2 regions of the Heliomarina sp. genome follow, and region 1 is predicted to be linked to the other one. Evidence: riboswitches for the same ligand, from Rfam matches in the RefSeq annotation. Region 1 holds a riboswitch; the other holds the start of a gene.
What was found. A riboswitch is a leader RNA that binds a small molecule or an ion and turns the genes downstream of it on or off. The one in region 1 is predicted to bind cobalamin.
Positions count from the first base shown of each region.

Region 2: linked by a shared signal. The riboswitch ahead of ACU0FH_RS03980 (aromatic ring-hydroxylating oxygenase subunit alpha) and the one ahead of ACU0FH_RS22700 (DUF1636 family protein) in region 1 are both predicted to bind cobalamin.

Region 1 is NZ_JBRBUI010000054.1:960,382-968,104, reverse strand. It holds gene cobG (precorrin-3B synthase) at 1-710, opposite strand, end outside; gene cobN (cobaltochelatase subunit CobN) at 707-4,006, opposite strand; gene cobW (cobalamin biosynthesis protein CobW) at 4,059-5,096, opposite strand; gene ACU0FH_RS22700 (DUF1636 family protein) at 5,093-5,467, opposite strand; cobalamin riboswitch at 5,547-5,763, opposite strand; gene ACU0FH_RS22695 (nucleoside/nucleotide kinase family protein) at 5,829-6,476, opposite strand; gene ACU0FH_RS22690 (glycosyltransferase family 2 protein) at 7,175-7,723, shown strand, end outside.
Region 2 is NZ_JBRBUI010000016.1:134,122-141,844, reverse strand. It holds gene flgK (flagellar hook-associated protein FlgK) at 1-506, shown strand, start outside; gene ACU0FH_RS03990 (flagellin) at 509-1,516, shown strand; gene ACU0FH_RS03985 (flagellar basal body P-ring protein FlgI) at 1,513-2,607, shown strand; cobalamin riboswitch at 2,795-2,993, shown strand; gene ACU0FH_RS03980 (aromatic ring-hydroxylating oxygenase subunit alpha) at 3,116-4,348, shown strand; gene ACU0FH_RS03975 (2Fe-2S iron-sulfur cluster-binding protein) at 4,352-5,422, shown strand; gene ACU0FH_RS03970 (lytic transglycosylase domain-containing protein) at 5,529-6,302, shown strand; gene flhA (flagellar biosynthesis protein FlhA) at 6,366-7,723, shown strand, end outside.

The DNA of each region.
Region 1 (7,723 bases):
ATCATACCGCCGCCACGCGGCCCTGCCCGGCCCGGCGGTGCAGAGGGAGCGGGCAGTTCCTGCCGCCAGTCCTGTGGCAGATGTTCGACCACCTGCGCCATGCGGCGCCGATCCTGATCGCTGTTTTCGGCAAACCAATGGGCAAGCTCGATGACCATGCCGATGGCCCGGTCGAGATCCACCGCGCGGGCCCATTCCGTCCCGTCGGCGCGCACCAGCACGCCGCCCGTCTCGGTCCGCTCAACCCGGATATCGGCAGAATCCGCGCCCAGCACCGGGGCACTGCCGCTATCAATGGCAAAACCGAATTTTGCTGGAAGGTCAGGAAGTTCGGAGAGACGGCTGATCAGCTCAAGCCCAAGGCGTTCGGTCAGGTCGCCGGTCTGCCAGAAGGGGGTGACGATCATGTTGCGCCGGCGTTCCGTCTCTGGGTCAGGATCGAGCAGGTCGAGTTTCAGCAGTGCCGCGAGCAGCGCATCATAGGCCTCGTCGCGCACACCGCGCAGCTGCAGGTTGGCGCGGTTGGTCAGGTCGATAAAGCCGCTCGCGTGTTCCTGCGCGGCGACGCAGAGGCCCAGCACCTGTTCGCGGCTCAGCCGCCCCATATGCGGGCGGATGCGCAGGATCAGTCCGTCGCCCGAACGCATCGGGGTAAAGGCACCGGGGCACCAGCCCTTGACCTCGGGAGGGGAAACGCGTGGCATGTTCATGCGGGTTGGTCCAGTCGGGCGCGTATAGAGTTGCGCCGGGTCTGCCATAGCCCGGCGGCATCGAGCGCGGCGAATTGGTCGTGCATGGCGCGATGCGCTTCGGGATTTTCGGTTTGCAAGAAGCTGTCGACCTCGGCGTCGCCCAGCGTTGATTCATAATAGAGATCAAAGAGATGCGGGCCAACCGCATCGGCGAGATTGGCGAATGCGGCCATATGATCCAAGGTTGCCGCAATTTCCGCCGCGCCCCGAAAGCCGTGCCGCCGCATGCCCGCGATCCAATCGGGATTGGCGGCGCGGGCCTGCACCACGCGGGCAATTTCCTCGGCCAGCGCGCGGGCGCGCGGCGTCTCGGGCCGGGTATTGTCGAGGTGATAGAGCGCCGCCTTGCGCCCGCCGGTGATGGATTTCGCGGCAGCAAATCCGGCCTCATGGGTGGCGTAGTCGGCGGCGAGGAGCAGATCGCTTTCCGGCAGGTCCTGCGGGTGAACGAAGGCATCGGCATTGGCGACACGTGCCGCGATGCCCGCGCCATCGCGGGTGATCTGCTCGCCATCCATCGACCACGCGCTTGCTTCCAGCCACGCCTGTCCGGCGGCGGCGCGGGCTTCATCTGTGAAGGTTTCGGCCAGATGCCCCATGCCCAATCCATAGCTTGCCGGGGCCGGACCAAAGACCCGCGCTGCGGCCAGCTGCCCGGCGTAAGGGTTCCAGTCGGAACTTTCATCACGGCCCGCAAGCATTTGTATTGCCTGCGTAAAGATGCCGGAGAGTGAGGGGAACACGTCACGGAAAAGACCGGAAACACGCAAGGTGACGTCCAGTCGCGGGCGGTCAAGTTCGGTGATCGGCAGGATCTCGATCCCCGAGACACGCTCGCTCCCTTTGTCCCAGACCGGCCGCACGCCCAGCAAGTGCAGCGCCATAGCGAATTCCTCGCCCGCGGTGCGCATGGTCGCCGAGCCCCAGAGGTCGACGACCAGCCCCTTGGGATAATCGCCGTGATCCTGAAGGTGACGACGCACCAGTTCCTCGGCGAGTTTTGCCCCCTGCGCATAGGCGGACCGAGTCGGTACGGAACGTGGATCGGTGGTGAAGAGGTTACGACCCGTGGGTAGAACGTCGTGGCGGCCGCGATAAGGAGACCCCGAAGGACCGGCGGGGATGCGTTCCGCTTTAAGAGAGGCATGCAGGCTGTTGATTTCATTTAAAACCGAATGATCTGTCTCAAACGGTGCGCCTTCGGTCACCGGCTGGCCGAGGATGTGCAGCCCGTCGCCGAACTGGCTTTCCTTGATGTCGCAGACGAAGCGGTCGATGCGGGTGATTGCCTCGGCGGTGCTGGCGGCGGTATCGAGACCAAGATCGGCCTCGACCCCGAGAGATTGCGCCTCGGCCCGGATGTCAGCCTGTAGCCTGTCGCGGCGGCGCGGGTCGAGTCCGTCGGCGTTGGAGAACTCGTCGAGCAGCGCCTCGAGATGGATGAACCGGTCGGGCGTTTTGCTTGCTTTCATCGGCGGCGGCAGGTGGCCCAACGTCAGGGCGCCGATGCGCCGTTTTGCTTGAGCTGCTTCGCCCGGGTCATTGACAATAAAGGGATAAATCACCGGCAGGTCGCCGATCAGCGCCTCGGGCCAGCAGGCATCGGACAGCGCGACGGCCTTGCCGGGCAGCCATTCCAGCGTGCCATGCGCGCCGATGTGAATCAGCGCGTCGATGCCCAGCGCGTGACGCAGCCAGAGGTAAAAGGCCACATAGCCGTGACGTGGCGTGCGCGAGAGATCGTGGTAATCGTCTTCGCGCTGCGCGATTTGCCCCCGTTCGGGTTGTAGGGCGACCAGTGCGGCGCCGCGACGGGTGGCCTTGAAATGGAACTGAGCATCTTTGCAGGCGGGGTCGTCCTCTGGATCGCCCCAAGCCGCGTTCAGATCGTCGCGGAGCGATTGCGGCAGGGTTTCCAACGCGGCGCGGTAGTCTGACAGCGGCCAGCTGAGTGTTTCCGCACGCAGGGAATGTGTGAGCGGTGCGCCCGGCTCGATCTGCCATCCCTGCCCAGCCAGCGAGGTCAGAATCGCCTCGGCCGAGGCCGGAGCGTCGAGCCCAACCGCATGGCCCATCTGCCAGTCCTTGCCGGGATAGGTGGACAGGATCAGAGCGGGTGATTTCCGTACATTATCCGTACACTTCAAGTGCACCAGTCGTGCAGCCCGCCGGGCGATGGCATTGATACGGTCATCCTCGGGCATGTGGGCGGCGCGAGAGAATTCCAGCGCCGTGTCCCGCTGGCCGGGTTCCTTGAAGGACACGACACCGCCAAAGAGACGGCCATCGACCTCGGGCAGCACAACGTGCATGGCGAGATCGCTGGGCGACAGCCCGCGTTCGGACTCATCCCACGCTTTGCGACCCGAGGTGGAGAGCGCGACTTGCATGACGGGTACCCCGGCTATGTCGAGCGGGGAATGGCCCGAGGCGCCGATGCCAGAGAATGAGGTCGCATTGATGATGATATCCGGCGCGAGGCCCTGAACCTGCCGTTCGATCCAGCCAGCGGCCTCAGGCGCCTTGAGCGAGGGCGCGAAGAGCGTTGCCACGTCGAACCCCTGCCCTGTCAGCGCGTCATACATCGATTTGATCGGCGCGGTATCGGCGGCGGCGAGATAGGCGCGGTAAAAGGTGATCAGCGCGCGGGGGCGATCCCGGGTGACAGGATAGGCCGAGAGCGGGCAGATCACGCCATCCTTAGGGTGCCAGAGCCCGACCTGCGGCAGCGCCTTGGCCCCGCGCACCGGGCCAGCATAGAACCCGGCGGCAAGCGCAAGCTGCGCCAGCGCGGCCTGTGCCGAGACCGTACCGCCCATATCGCAGAGCCGGGTCAGCCGCGCGAGGGTCGAGACCGGCAGGGTCGACACCTCATCCAGTCGCGGATCGGCGCGGCCATCGGCAGGAAGCACCGCGAGTGCAATGCGATTGCGCCGCGCCAGATCCTGAACCTGCTGAATCCCATAGGACCAGTAGGAAATACCGCCGATCAGCCGGATCAGGATGCCCTTGGCCCCGGCAAGTGTCTGTTCCACATAGGTGTCGACAGAAAGCGGGTGTTTCAGCGCAGTCAGGTTGGCAAGCCGCAGGGTCGGTTCGAAACCGCCTTCGCGCGCACGGTGCCAACCGGCGGCAAATGCGCCGAGATCGCTGTCGGAAAAGGATAGAACCGCCAGATCGCCCGGGCTCTGGCCCAGATCTGTCGGGGTTTCCGTTTCCTCCAGCCCCTGACTTTCGCGAAACACCACATGCATGGGTCAGCGCCCTTTCAGCCGGGTCAGGATATGGCGGGCATATCCCATCGCCCTAGCCCACCAGCACCGAGCGGATGGCGGTTGCGTCGATATCGTCATGTTCGGCAATGACGACAAGACGGCCCTGCTTGGCCTCGCCCGGTTTCCACGGACGGTCGAACTGGTGGCGGACCCGCGCACCAACCGCCTGCACCAGAAGGCGCATGGGTTTGCCCGCGACGGCGGCATAGCCTTTGACCCGCAGGATATTCTGCGATTTCGCCAGTGTTTCGATGCGCGCGACCAGATCGGCGGGGTCCGTCACCTCGGGGATATCGACGACGATACTGTCGAAGTCATCATGTTCGTGATCGTCAGCCCCGTCATGATGGCTGGGGCGCGCGTCCATGTCATCTTCGGCGGCGGCTTCGAGACCGAGGATCACGCGCGGATCGACCGCACCTTCGGCCACGTCGACCACCGGGAGCGGGCGCGGTGCCTCGGCGGCAATTACTTCACGCGCCTTCGCAAGACCGTCGGGGCCGGCAAGATCGGGTTTCGTCAGGAGGATGATATCGGCGCAGGAGATCTGATCCTCGAACACCTCTGAGAGCGGAGTTTCATGGTCAAGACTGTCATCGGCCAGACGCTGGGCATCGACACGGGCCACATCCGGCGCGAAACGACCCGACGCGACCGCCTCGGCATCGGCGAGCGCGATCACGCCGTCGACGGTGATGCGCGAGCGGATATCGGGCCAGTCGAACGCCTTGAGCAGCGGTTTTGGCAGGGCGAGACCGGAGGTTTCGATCAGGATGTGATCGGGGCGCGGGTCAAGCGCCATCAGCGCCTCGATCGTAGGAATGAAATCATCGGCCACGGTGCAGCAGATACAGCCATTGGCGAGTTCGAGGATGTTTTCCTCGGGGCAGTCGGGAATGGCGCAGGATTTCAGGATTTCACCGTCGACACCCACATCGCCGAATTCATTGACGATCACGGCCAGACGCTTGCCCTGCGGGTTCTGCATCAGGTGGCGGATCAGGGTGGTCTTGCCGGAGCCGAGGAAACCGGTGATCACGGTAACCGGCAGTTTGGCGAGGTCGTTCATTCGGGGAACTCCAATGGGGGTATTCTAGCGATACAATTCTTGCGAAAGTGTTCAGGTCTTTCGCGCCACGGTACAAGACCGTCGGCAGTGGCCTGATAGCGGGTGACGCCATCAAGCACGGTGTCGGCCATGTCCGGGGTCAGGTTGCCATAGACATAGCTCCACCTCTCGGCGCCGCCGCGCAGCACGATCGAACACCCACGGGTGCAGTTCGACAGGCATTCGACGGGGCGAAAGGACACACCGTCGGGCCAGTCCATCGCGTCGAGCGCGCTGAACAGAGCGGCACCCGGGCGGATGCCTTCCACCGGATCGTCTGTCATGCGGCACTTGGTGCAGACCAGCACTTCGGTCTTGTCGGGTTCGGGCACGGGCCGGGTCCAATTCTTATTCAGCGGGGAAAGAGCCAGAATCCTCGTGCGGACCCGCCTCCGGGGCACCCCGCCCGGTTCACGTCAACTTGTGCTGGCAGGTCTCCCGGCTTGCAGATGTCAGGGCGGGCCCTGGCGGTTTCCCTGCCTTCCCGACCTTGGGAGATCAGTGGCAAGCGGGCAACCTCTCTGGTCACGGTCGCGGGGGCGGCTGCGCTTGGGGCGCGGTGTCGTGCCCCTGTCGCATTCCCTTTTCACCCGGGCAGACCCCGGGCACCAACGCGCAACATCTGCGCAGCCGGATCAGGTGATGTCAAGCGATTGTCAAGAGACGTACCGGCCCCGTGGTAAGGTGCCGGGATCAGGCGCCCTGCTGGATTTCGACCTCGCTGCCAAAGACGAGATCGACAGACGGGTCGAGCGAGCGGCGCACAAAAGCGACATTGGCCATATCGTTGTTCTGCGCGCGCGCCTGAGCCTCGCGCAGGTCGTGTTTGTTGTCGAGCCAACGCTGGACGAGACGGTCGAAGAGCACGTGGTTCGGTTCATTCAGGAAAACCGACATGGACCAGAGCGGGCGCAGGTGGTTCCACGGCGCATCGCGGCAGAGCAGGTAATTGCCTTCGATCACCGCCAGCGTGTGCTGAGAGTTGACTTCGATCCGCCCGGCGACGGACCTGTCCTGTCCTCGGTCGAAACAGGGCAGATAAAGATGCTGTTCGGTCGCCAGCCGCCACATGGCGCTGACCAGCCCATCAACGTCGAAGGTTTCCGGCGCGCCCTTGCGCGCCAGCAGGCCGCGCCGGGCAAGGACGGAATTATCCAGGTGGAACCCGTCCATCGGCACCAGAACCGCAGAATGCGTGGACTGGTTGAGATGGGCGACAAGTTGCGCGGCAAAGGTGGATTTACCAGACGCGGGAGGCCCTGCAACGGCGATCAAGGCGCGCGGACTGCGGGTTGGCATCACCTTGAGACGGTTCGCAACCTTCGCAATGCGATCAGGCATGCTTTTTCTCCTCTCTGAAATCGGAGGGCGTGAATTTCGGAATTTCCGGTGTGATGAGCGGTCGTGGCAGTGCCCACATCGCAGACTGATGTGAACGTAAAACAGGATTTTCTTTGCAGCCTCGTACGGTCAAGATTCATCGCCCCTCCCCGGGCTGTCGTCTTATCGTACCGTTACATTGGCTTGACCTGTGAACTCTGTCCGTAGAGCTGTTCGCGTCAAACACGGCTTTCGTTCGCTTCGAACTCGCAAATGGATGTGTCAGACAAAAGCCATTTAACGTTCTGAGACTTACTCAACGCCAAAGTGAAACACCACGCGGCGCTTATCCAGAGTTGCGAGTTTCTTTTCTATCCCATCTCCGGACCAGAGTTACGATCCAGAATTCGTTTGCTTTTTTAGCGATCTTAATCATTCATCTTATGTTAATCTTTATATCACACGGTTCAACTTTTTTAATTTATTATAATTCAACAACCTGACGCGCAGAAGCGTCAAACGCCTCTCATTCTTTTAGCTACATCGCTGCCGATTCCGTCTGGAGTTTTCCCTTCGCGGAGGGCCTGGTCTGGTTTCTTTTACGACCGTAAATTGCCAACCGGATTTCCTTTCGCTCGCCCCGTCATAATTACGCCCGTTTTATCCGGCATCAGAGGCGCCGAACCGTGCAGCGATTACTGCGCATGAGGAACCGCAACATGAAATCGACTTACGTCGAAGAGCGAGAGCGTGGCAGACCACCTGCCCGACCGCAGGAGCGGCTGCTGACCCTCATCGTTCCGGTCTATAACGAACAACACGCAATCGGCCCGTTTCTTGACGCGGCCCGAGCGGCACTCGCCGTGCTGGACGCGCGCTTTGACACCGAAATCCTGTTCGTAAATGACGGCAGCCGCGATGGCACCGAATTCGTGCTGCGATCCTACATGCAAAAGGACGATCGGATCCGCCTGATCAACCTGTCGCGCAACTTTGGCAAGGAAGCGGCGCTTTGCGCGGGGATGGACCATGCGCGCGGCGACGCGGTCATTCCGGTGGACGTGGATCTTCAGGACGATGTGTCGATCATTCCCGAGATGATCGAGAAATGGGAGCTGGGCGCGCAGATCGTGAACGCAAAGCGCCGCGACCGGTCCTCGGACAGTTGGCTGAAACGGGTCACGGCGCGCGGGTTTTACCGCGTCTTCAACGCGCTGTCGGACCAGCCCATGCCCTCGGACGTGGGCGATTTCCGCCTGCTCGACCGG
Region 2 (7,723 bases), on a different contig from region 1:
ACCCGACCCTCTCACCCGGCGACCCTGGCTTGTTCACCGACAACGGCAACGCCTTTGATCCACTCACAGAAATCGGTCTTTCCGCAAGGCTGAGAGTCAACCCGGATGCAGATCCCGAACAGGGAGGAGAGAGCTGGCGCCTGCGCGACGGGTTGGGGGCTGCCACCCCGGGCCCGAGCGGCGATGCAAGATTCCTGCAATCGCTGCAATCGGTTCTGGAAATCTCGCGCATTCCCGGCTCGGGCAATTTTGGGACCGGTGCATTGACGGCCGCGGAGATCAGCGGCGCGCTCGTATCGAGCGCTGCTCAGGCAGAAGCGGTATCGGATCAAAGATTGGCCTTCAGCTCTGCCAGCTTGACCGAAATGAAGAACGCCGAACTCTCGCAAGGCGTCGATTCCGATGAGGAACTGAGCCAGTTAATCCTCATCGAACAGGCATATGCGGCGAACGCACGTATGTTGCAGGTGGTCGATGAATTGATGGAAACCTTATTGAGGCTGTAAGCATGAACCTGACATCTATCGGAGATCTCTCTCGGCATCTGCTTCAGAGGACCAGAAGCACCGAAATCAAGCAAGACCTGCAGCGCCTGACCCAAGAGCTGAGCACGGGGCAGGTTACGGATGTGAATAACCGCCTTGGCGGCGATTTTGCCTACCTGACAGACATAGACCGCAATCTGGCCCGACTCCGTGGATTTCACGTAACCGCGACTGAGGCCGGGCTCTTCACCGATGCTGCCCAGAACAGCCTTGATAGGCTCCAATCCGTTACATCTGAACTTGGCAATGACCTCCTCTCGACGGTTCCGACCCACGTAACCACTCTGAGAGAACACAATGCCAGCAGGGCCAGGGGAGATCTGGATATCGCACTGAACATGTTGAACGGGCATGTTGCCGGGCGAAGCATCTTCGGAGGTATCCAGACCGACATTTCGCCCCTGCGCGACGCGGAAACGCTTCTGGCCACTCTTCAAGCCGAAATCGCCGGGCTGACGGACCCGGACGACATACGTCTGGCCGCCCAGACTTGGTTCGATGATCCGGCTGGCTTCACCGCTGTGATGTATCAGGGCTCAAATATTGATCTGGCCGATGTTTCGGTCAGCCCCGACCACACGGTGTCAATGACATTGAAAGCCAATGATCAGGGTTTCCGGGATATTATTCGCAATATCGCCCTCACCGTGCTCAGTACCGACCCTTCCCTTGCACTCTCCGGAGACGCTCAGAACAACCTGATGCAGCGGGCCGGCGAGGAATTGCTGAACGGACAGGATCAGCTCGCCAGCCTGCGCGCCGATATCGGCGTGGCGCAAGCCAGAATCGAGGAAGCCACGGTTCGCATCAGCATGGAAAAAACCAGTTTCGAGCATGCCCGGAACGTGCTGCTTGAAGCCGATCCGTTCGAAACAGCCTCTCGTATAGAAGAAGCACAGTTTCAACTGGAAAGCCTCTATGCGGTGACTGTCCGAAACTCACAACTTTCCCTGCTGAATTTTCTGAAATGATCCGCGCAATCCTCATTTTCCTGCTTCTGGCCAATACCGCACATGCAGGCGCCGTACGGCTGAAAGATCTTGTGGAATTCGATGGAGTCCGTGGCAACGACTTGGTCGGCTACGGCCTTGTGGTGGGCCTGAACGGCACGGGCGACGGATTGAGAAACGCTCCTTTCACCGAAGAGATCATGACCAATATTCTTGAACGGCTGGGGGTCAACGTAAACGGCGAAGATTTTCGCCCGAAGAACGTAGCGGCCGTGCTGGTCACCGCAACGCTACCGGCGTTTGCCCGCGTTGGTGGTCAGATCGACGTGACCGTTTCGGCGATTGGCGACTCCGACAGCCTTTTAGGTGGCACGTTGATCATGACGCCATTGAACGCTGCCGATGGTCAGATATACGCAGTTGCTCAGGGTGCAATCCTTGCGGGCGGTGCCGCTGCGGTCGGTGACGCTGCAGAGGTGGTTCAGGGCGTTCCGACGTCCGGAACCATTCCCTCTGGCGCCCGGATCGAGCGCGAGATCGATTTTGAACTCGGCTCACTTTCGACCATAAGGCTCGCTTTGCGAGACCCGGATTTCACAACGGCCGGAAGGATTGAAAGCGCGATCAACCGGGAGTTTCGGCGCACCGTCGCGGTGATGCGGGATTCCGGCACCGTGGAATTCGATATCGGAGCCACCCGAACCGCATCGACAGCTCACGCCATTGGCCGCATCGAAAACATTCTGGTCGAACCCCAACGCAAGGCGAGGGTGGTCGTCGATCAGCGGTCGGGGACGATAGTCATGGGCGATGACGTCCGGCTTTCACGGGTGGCCGTGTCGCAAGGCAACCTGACCCTGCGTATAGAAGAAGCGCCTCTCGTCGTTCAACCGAATCCTTTTACCGATGCCGCTCCGATTGTCATTCCACGGACAGGCGCCGCACTTGAAGAAGAGCCCGGCGTATCTCTGGCTGAAGTCCCTGAAGGCACCTCCCTTTCTCAGGTGGTGTCCGGCCTCAACGCCCTCGGCGTTTCACCAAGAGATATGATTGACATTCTCAAAAGCCTTAAAGCGGCTGGCGCCTTGCATGCAGATTTCGTGGTCAGGTAAATTGCCAAGCCACGGGGATCAGTGGTGTCACAAAATGGCCCCTGCGTCAGGTCGCGCTCACAGATGAGGTCAGGCCTGAACTTTCTAAACACACGCAAGGAAATGAGCAGCCCAAAAATTTCCATCAAGTCTGTTTCGCGCAATACGACGTCGTAATCGTACGTCGGATTCGCATATTTCAGGCTAGGGTGCCCGACAGATATTGGGTGCGGTCGCAAGACCGAGAATTGGGAAGCCGGTGTAAATCCGGAACTGCCCCCGCAACGGTAAGGAAAGCGCTGGTTTCGACATTGGCCACTGGGGAGGAGACCCTTGGGAAGGCGTCGAAACACCGGACATGTCCGGGTTTTCCAAGTCCGGAAACCAGCCTGATATCACGTCAAACCGCGGGGGGCGGTGGAGGCGGCGCTTTGCCATGCCGGTATCCTCGGTAAGGCGGTCCGTTTCCATGCGCCATCCGCAGAACAACATGCAATCGGGCCCTGCGCCCGGAATTCGGAGTTCGGCCATGAACGCAGAGGCCAATACGCGTAACCTGTTATCCCGGCGCAAGCCCGGCTTCTCGCTGGAGCAAGCATTTTACAGCGATCCGGAAATTTTCTCTCTGGATATTCAGGAAATCTTTTGTCGCGATTGGCTTTACACCGTTCCGGCCTGCGCTCTGCCGAAAACGGGCAGCTATGTCACGCATCGGATCGGCGCTTATGGGATCGTCATCATCCGAGGCCAGGATGGCGTGATCCGCGCCTTTCACAATACCTGTCGGCATCGCGGTTCAATAATTTGCAAGGCTGCTTCGGGTCACGTGCCGAAACTGGTCTGCCCCTACCACCAATGGACCTACGAACTGGATGGAAAACTACTCTGGGCGCGGGATATGGGTCCAGATTTCGACGCGTCGAAATATGGCCTCAAGCCGATCCATTGCCGGGAACTGGCCGGCTTGGTTTACATCTGCCTTGCGGATCAGGCACCGGATTTCGACGCCTTCGCGACCCTGGCCGAGCCTTATCTCGCGCCGCACGATCTTTCCGATGCCAAGATCGCGTATCAAAGTACGATTGTCGAGGAAGGTAACTGGAAGCTGGTCTGGGAAAACAACCGTGAATGCTACCATTGCGGCGGCAACCATCCGGCGCTTTGCCGTACTTTCCCAGATGATCCGGCCGTGACCGGCGTCGAAGAGGGAGAAACGCCGCCAGCACTTGCAGCCCATTTCGATCGCTGCGAAAACGCAAATCTTCCGTCGCGCTTTCACATTGACACCGCGGGGCAATATCGCCTGGCACGCATGCCGCTGAAAGTTGGTGCGAAAAGTTACACAATGTCGGGTGACATCGCGGTCCGGCGTCGCCTTGGTCGCGTGCCTTTCGATGACGCGGGTTCTCTGCTCAAGTTCCACTACCCGACGACATGGAACCATTTCCTTCCGGATCACTCGATCACGTTCCGTGTGACGCCGATCGGACCGCAGCAGACCGAAGTTCAGACAACATGGCTGGTCCACAAGGACGCGGTCGAAGGTGTCGATTACGATCTGGAGAAACTGACGGAGGTCTGGGTTGCAACCAATGACGAAGATCGCCGCGTTGTCGAAGACAACCAGATCGGGATCAATTCGCCTTCCTACGAACCCGGCCCCTATTCAAGCATCCAGGAAACCGGCGTCAACCAATTCGTCAACTGGTACTGCAACACGCTGGGGTCGCGCCTTGATCCCGTCCGGCTGGCAGCGGAGTAGATAATGGCAAAGGATTCAATCGCCCCCGCCTATTGGGACGGTCAGGAAATGCTGGAATGCGTATCGGTCATCCCTGAGGCGCCGAACGTGTCCACCTTCTGTTTTGTCGCACCGTCAGGCGCCACGTTCGATTATCTACCGGGGCAATTCCTGACATTGGAACTGCCGGTACCGGGTGGCCCGCTGCACCGGACCTACACGATTTCCTCCTCGCCCTCGCGGCCCGTGTCGATCACGGTTACGGTAAAGGCGCAGCCCGGCTCTGTCGGAACGCAGTGGATGCGCGACAACTTGCGCCCCGGGATGCGGCTCAAGGCCATCGGCCCTGCCGGTAACTTTACGTCACACCATCACCCTGCCGATAAGTTTCTTTTCATTTCGGCCGGGTCCGGCATCACCCCGATGATGTCTATGCTCACCTACATGTATGATATCGGCCGTATCCCGGATGTCGTGTTCATCAATTGCGCCAAACGTCCTTCGGACATTGTCTTTCGGCAGCGACTGGAACATATCGCCAGCCGCATCGACGGGATCGAATTGAGATGGGTCGTCGAAGAAGGTGACCGCTATCAACCGTGGACAGGCTATCAGGGCACGTTCAACCAGTTGATGCTGGGTCTCATGGCGCCAGACTACCTTGAACGCGAAGTGTTCTGCTGCGGCCCTGAACCGTTCATGCAAGCGGTTCGTGAAGCACTGACGGGTCTGGGCTTTGATATGGCCCATTACCATCAGGAAAGCTTTCATCCATCGCTCGCAGAGGAAGCCAAGGATGCCACAGCGGATGACGTCATTCCCGATGATGCGGCATTGGCCGAGATCGAATTTGCCCTGTCCGGCGTTACGCAGAAATGCAACGAGACCGACACGATCCTGTCAACGGCGCGCGCTGCCGGGCTGAACATCCCCTCTGGCTGTACCTTCGGCGTCTGCGGGACCTGCAAGATCAAGAAGCGGTCGGGTCAGGTCCATATGGTGCATAACGGTGGCATCACCGACGAGGATATCGAGGACGGATACGTGCTTGCTTGCTGTTCCCATCCCATAGGCCGTGTAGAGGTCGAAATCTGATTTATCCCCTCAGCCTGAGCCGCTGTGAACGTGGCTCAGGCTAACCAATTCTAAAGACTGCGCACGTAGCCTTGTTTCAACTGTGAAACAGGGTTGGATGGGCAGAATGCCACGACTTTTCAAGGCTTTGATCGTTCGCCAGATTCGTCGGGCGCGGTTGGTTTTCCCGAGCTTGCTGGTGCTTGGTCTTGGCTGGGCGGTTCTGGGCATCACCAGTGTCAGTGCCGCAATCCCGCCGGATCGGATTTGCGATCAAGCTGCCGCAATCGCCGCACGCGCTCACCAGGTCCCGCTTGACGTCATGCAGGCCATTACGCGGACCGAAACCGGAAGGGGCGGCAAGGACGGGCTGCACCCCTGGCCCTGGACCGTGAACATGGAAGGGGCGGGTCGCTGGTTTGACAACCGGGAACAGGCGCGCGCTTTTGCCTACAAGCATTTCGACCGCGGCGCGCGCAGCTTTGATGTCGGGTGCTTCCAGATCAACTACAAATGGCACGGAACAGCATTTCGAACGATCGACGAGATGTTCGATCCCGTGCTGAACGCCAAATATGCCGCCCGGTTCCTGAAAGAACTGTTTTCGGAATACGGCGACTGGACGAAAGCGGCGGGGGCCTATCACTCTCGCACGCCCCACTACGCCCGTATCTACGAAGCCAGGTTCAAACGCATCCGTGCTGGAATCTCCGGCCATAGCGATGATGCAATCCTGCGCAGGTACAGCACCTTCGGACCGCCCCAAAGTCTTGATATCCAGACCGGGCTGCAATCCGGCCCGATGTTCGGCGGCGGCGCAACCCGTATGGGGTCCTTAGTGCCTCTGAACAATACGCCCGCCCCTATTAAGAATAGCCGTTTTTCCATTTTCCAGGATTGACCCGTGCCAAAGTTTTCCAGTGAAAACCTCTTTAGTCCAACCGTCCTGCTCGCGCTCGCGCTGATGGCCGTTATTATCATGATGATCCTTCCAATGCCGGCCTGGGTGCTGGACGTCGGACTTGCCGCCTCTTTCGGCCTCGCCATCCTGATCTTCACTGTAACGCTCTTTATCGGGCGTCCGCTGGATTTTTCGGCCTTCCCGACTGTCCTGCTTGCGTCCCTGATGCTGCGACTATCGCTTAACATTTCTTCGACGAAACTGATCATCGGACAGGGACATACCGGTCCTGGTGCGGCCGGTGACGTGATCGAAGGATTTGCCAGTTTTATCATGGGCGGTAGTGTCTTTCTGGGCCTTGTTGTCTTTGGCGTTCTGCTAATCGTGAATTTCATGGTCATCACAAAGGGTGCCGCCCGCATGGCCGAGGTGGGCGCGCGATTTGCGCTCGACGGCATGCCCGGCAAGCAGCTTGCCATCGATGCAGATATGTCCGCCGGTGCCATCGATCACAAAGAAGCCAAGGCGCGGCGCGAGCTTGAGCAACAGGAAACGACTTTTTTCGGATCGCTCGACGGCGCGTCGAAATTCGTCAAGGGCGACGCGATCGCGGGTCTGCTGATCACCTTGCTGAATATCATCATGGGCCTGATCATGGGCATCATTGTGCATGACATGCCGATCGGGCAGGCCTTTGAAACCTATGCGATCCTGACCGTCGGGGACGGTCTGGTCTCGCAGATTCCCGCGGTCGTGATCTCGATTGCCTCTGCCCTGCTCCTCGCCCGCGGCGGCACGACGGGGGCCACCGATCTCGCGCTTTTTGACCAGCTGGGGAAATATCCCGCCGCGCTTGGCACGGTGGCAGTGCTCATGGCCTTGTTCGCGCTTGTGCCGGGTCTTCCTTTTCTGCCGTTCATTCTGGGTGGTGCCGTACTTGGGTTTGCCGCGTGGAAGATGCGGCAACGCGAAGAGAAGGAAGAACAAGAGGCCTCTGAAGAAAATCGAAGGCAGGAGGCACCAAGGGCCAAGGGCCTTGGCGACGTTCTGGACCTCGATGACGTTCACGTGGAATTTGCCCCCGATCTGGTAGGCATGGTTCTGGATTCAGGAACCGGTCTGGATACGCGTATCGCCAACATGCGCACCCACGTCGCGACGGTCTATGGTCTGATCCTTCCGGACATCCGTCTGACGGACCAGCCCGAGCTGCAACTGGGCGAATATGTCATCCGCGTTCAGGGGGTTGAGCAGGTCCGGGGGATGTTGCATCCGGATCTTGTCCTAGCCTTGATGCCCGACGGGAACGAAGGTCTGCCCTCGGGCAAGGATGTTTCCGAACCGGTTTACGGCGCGCCAGCGCGCTGGATTTCGCCCAAGGATCAGGAAACCGCCGCGATGAGCGGCGCCACGATTGTCAG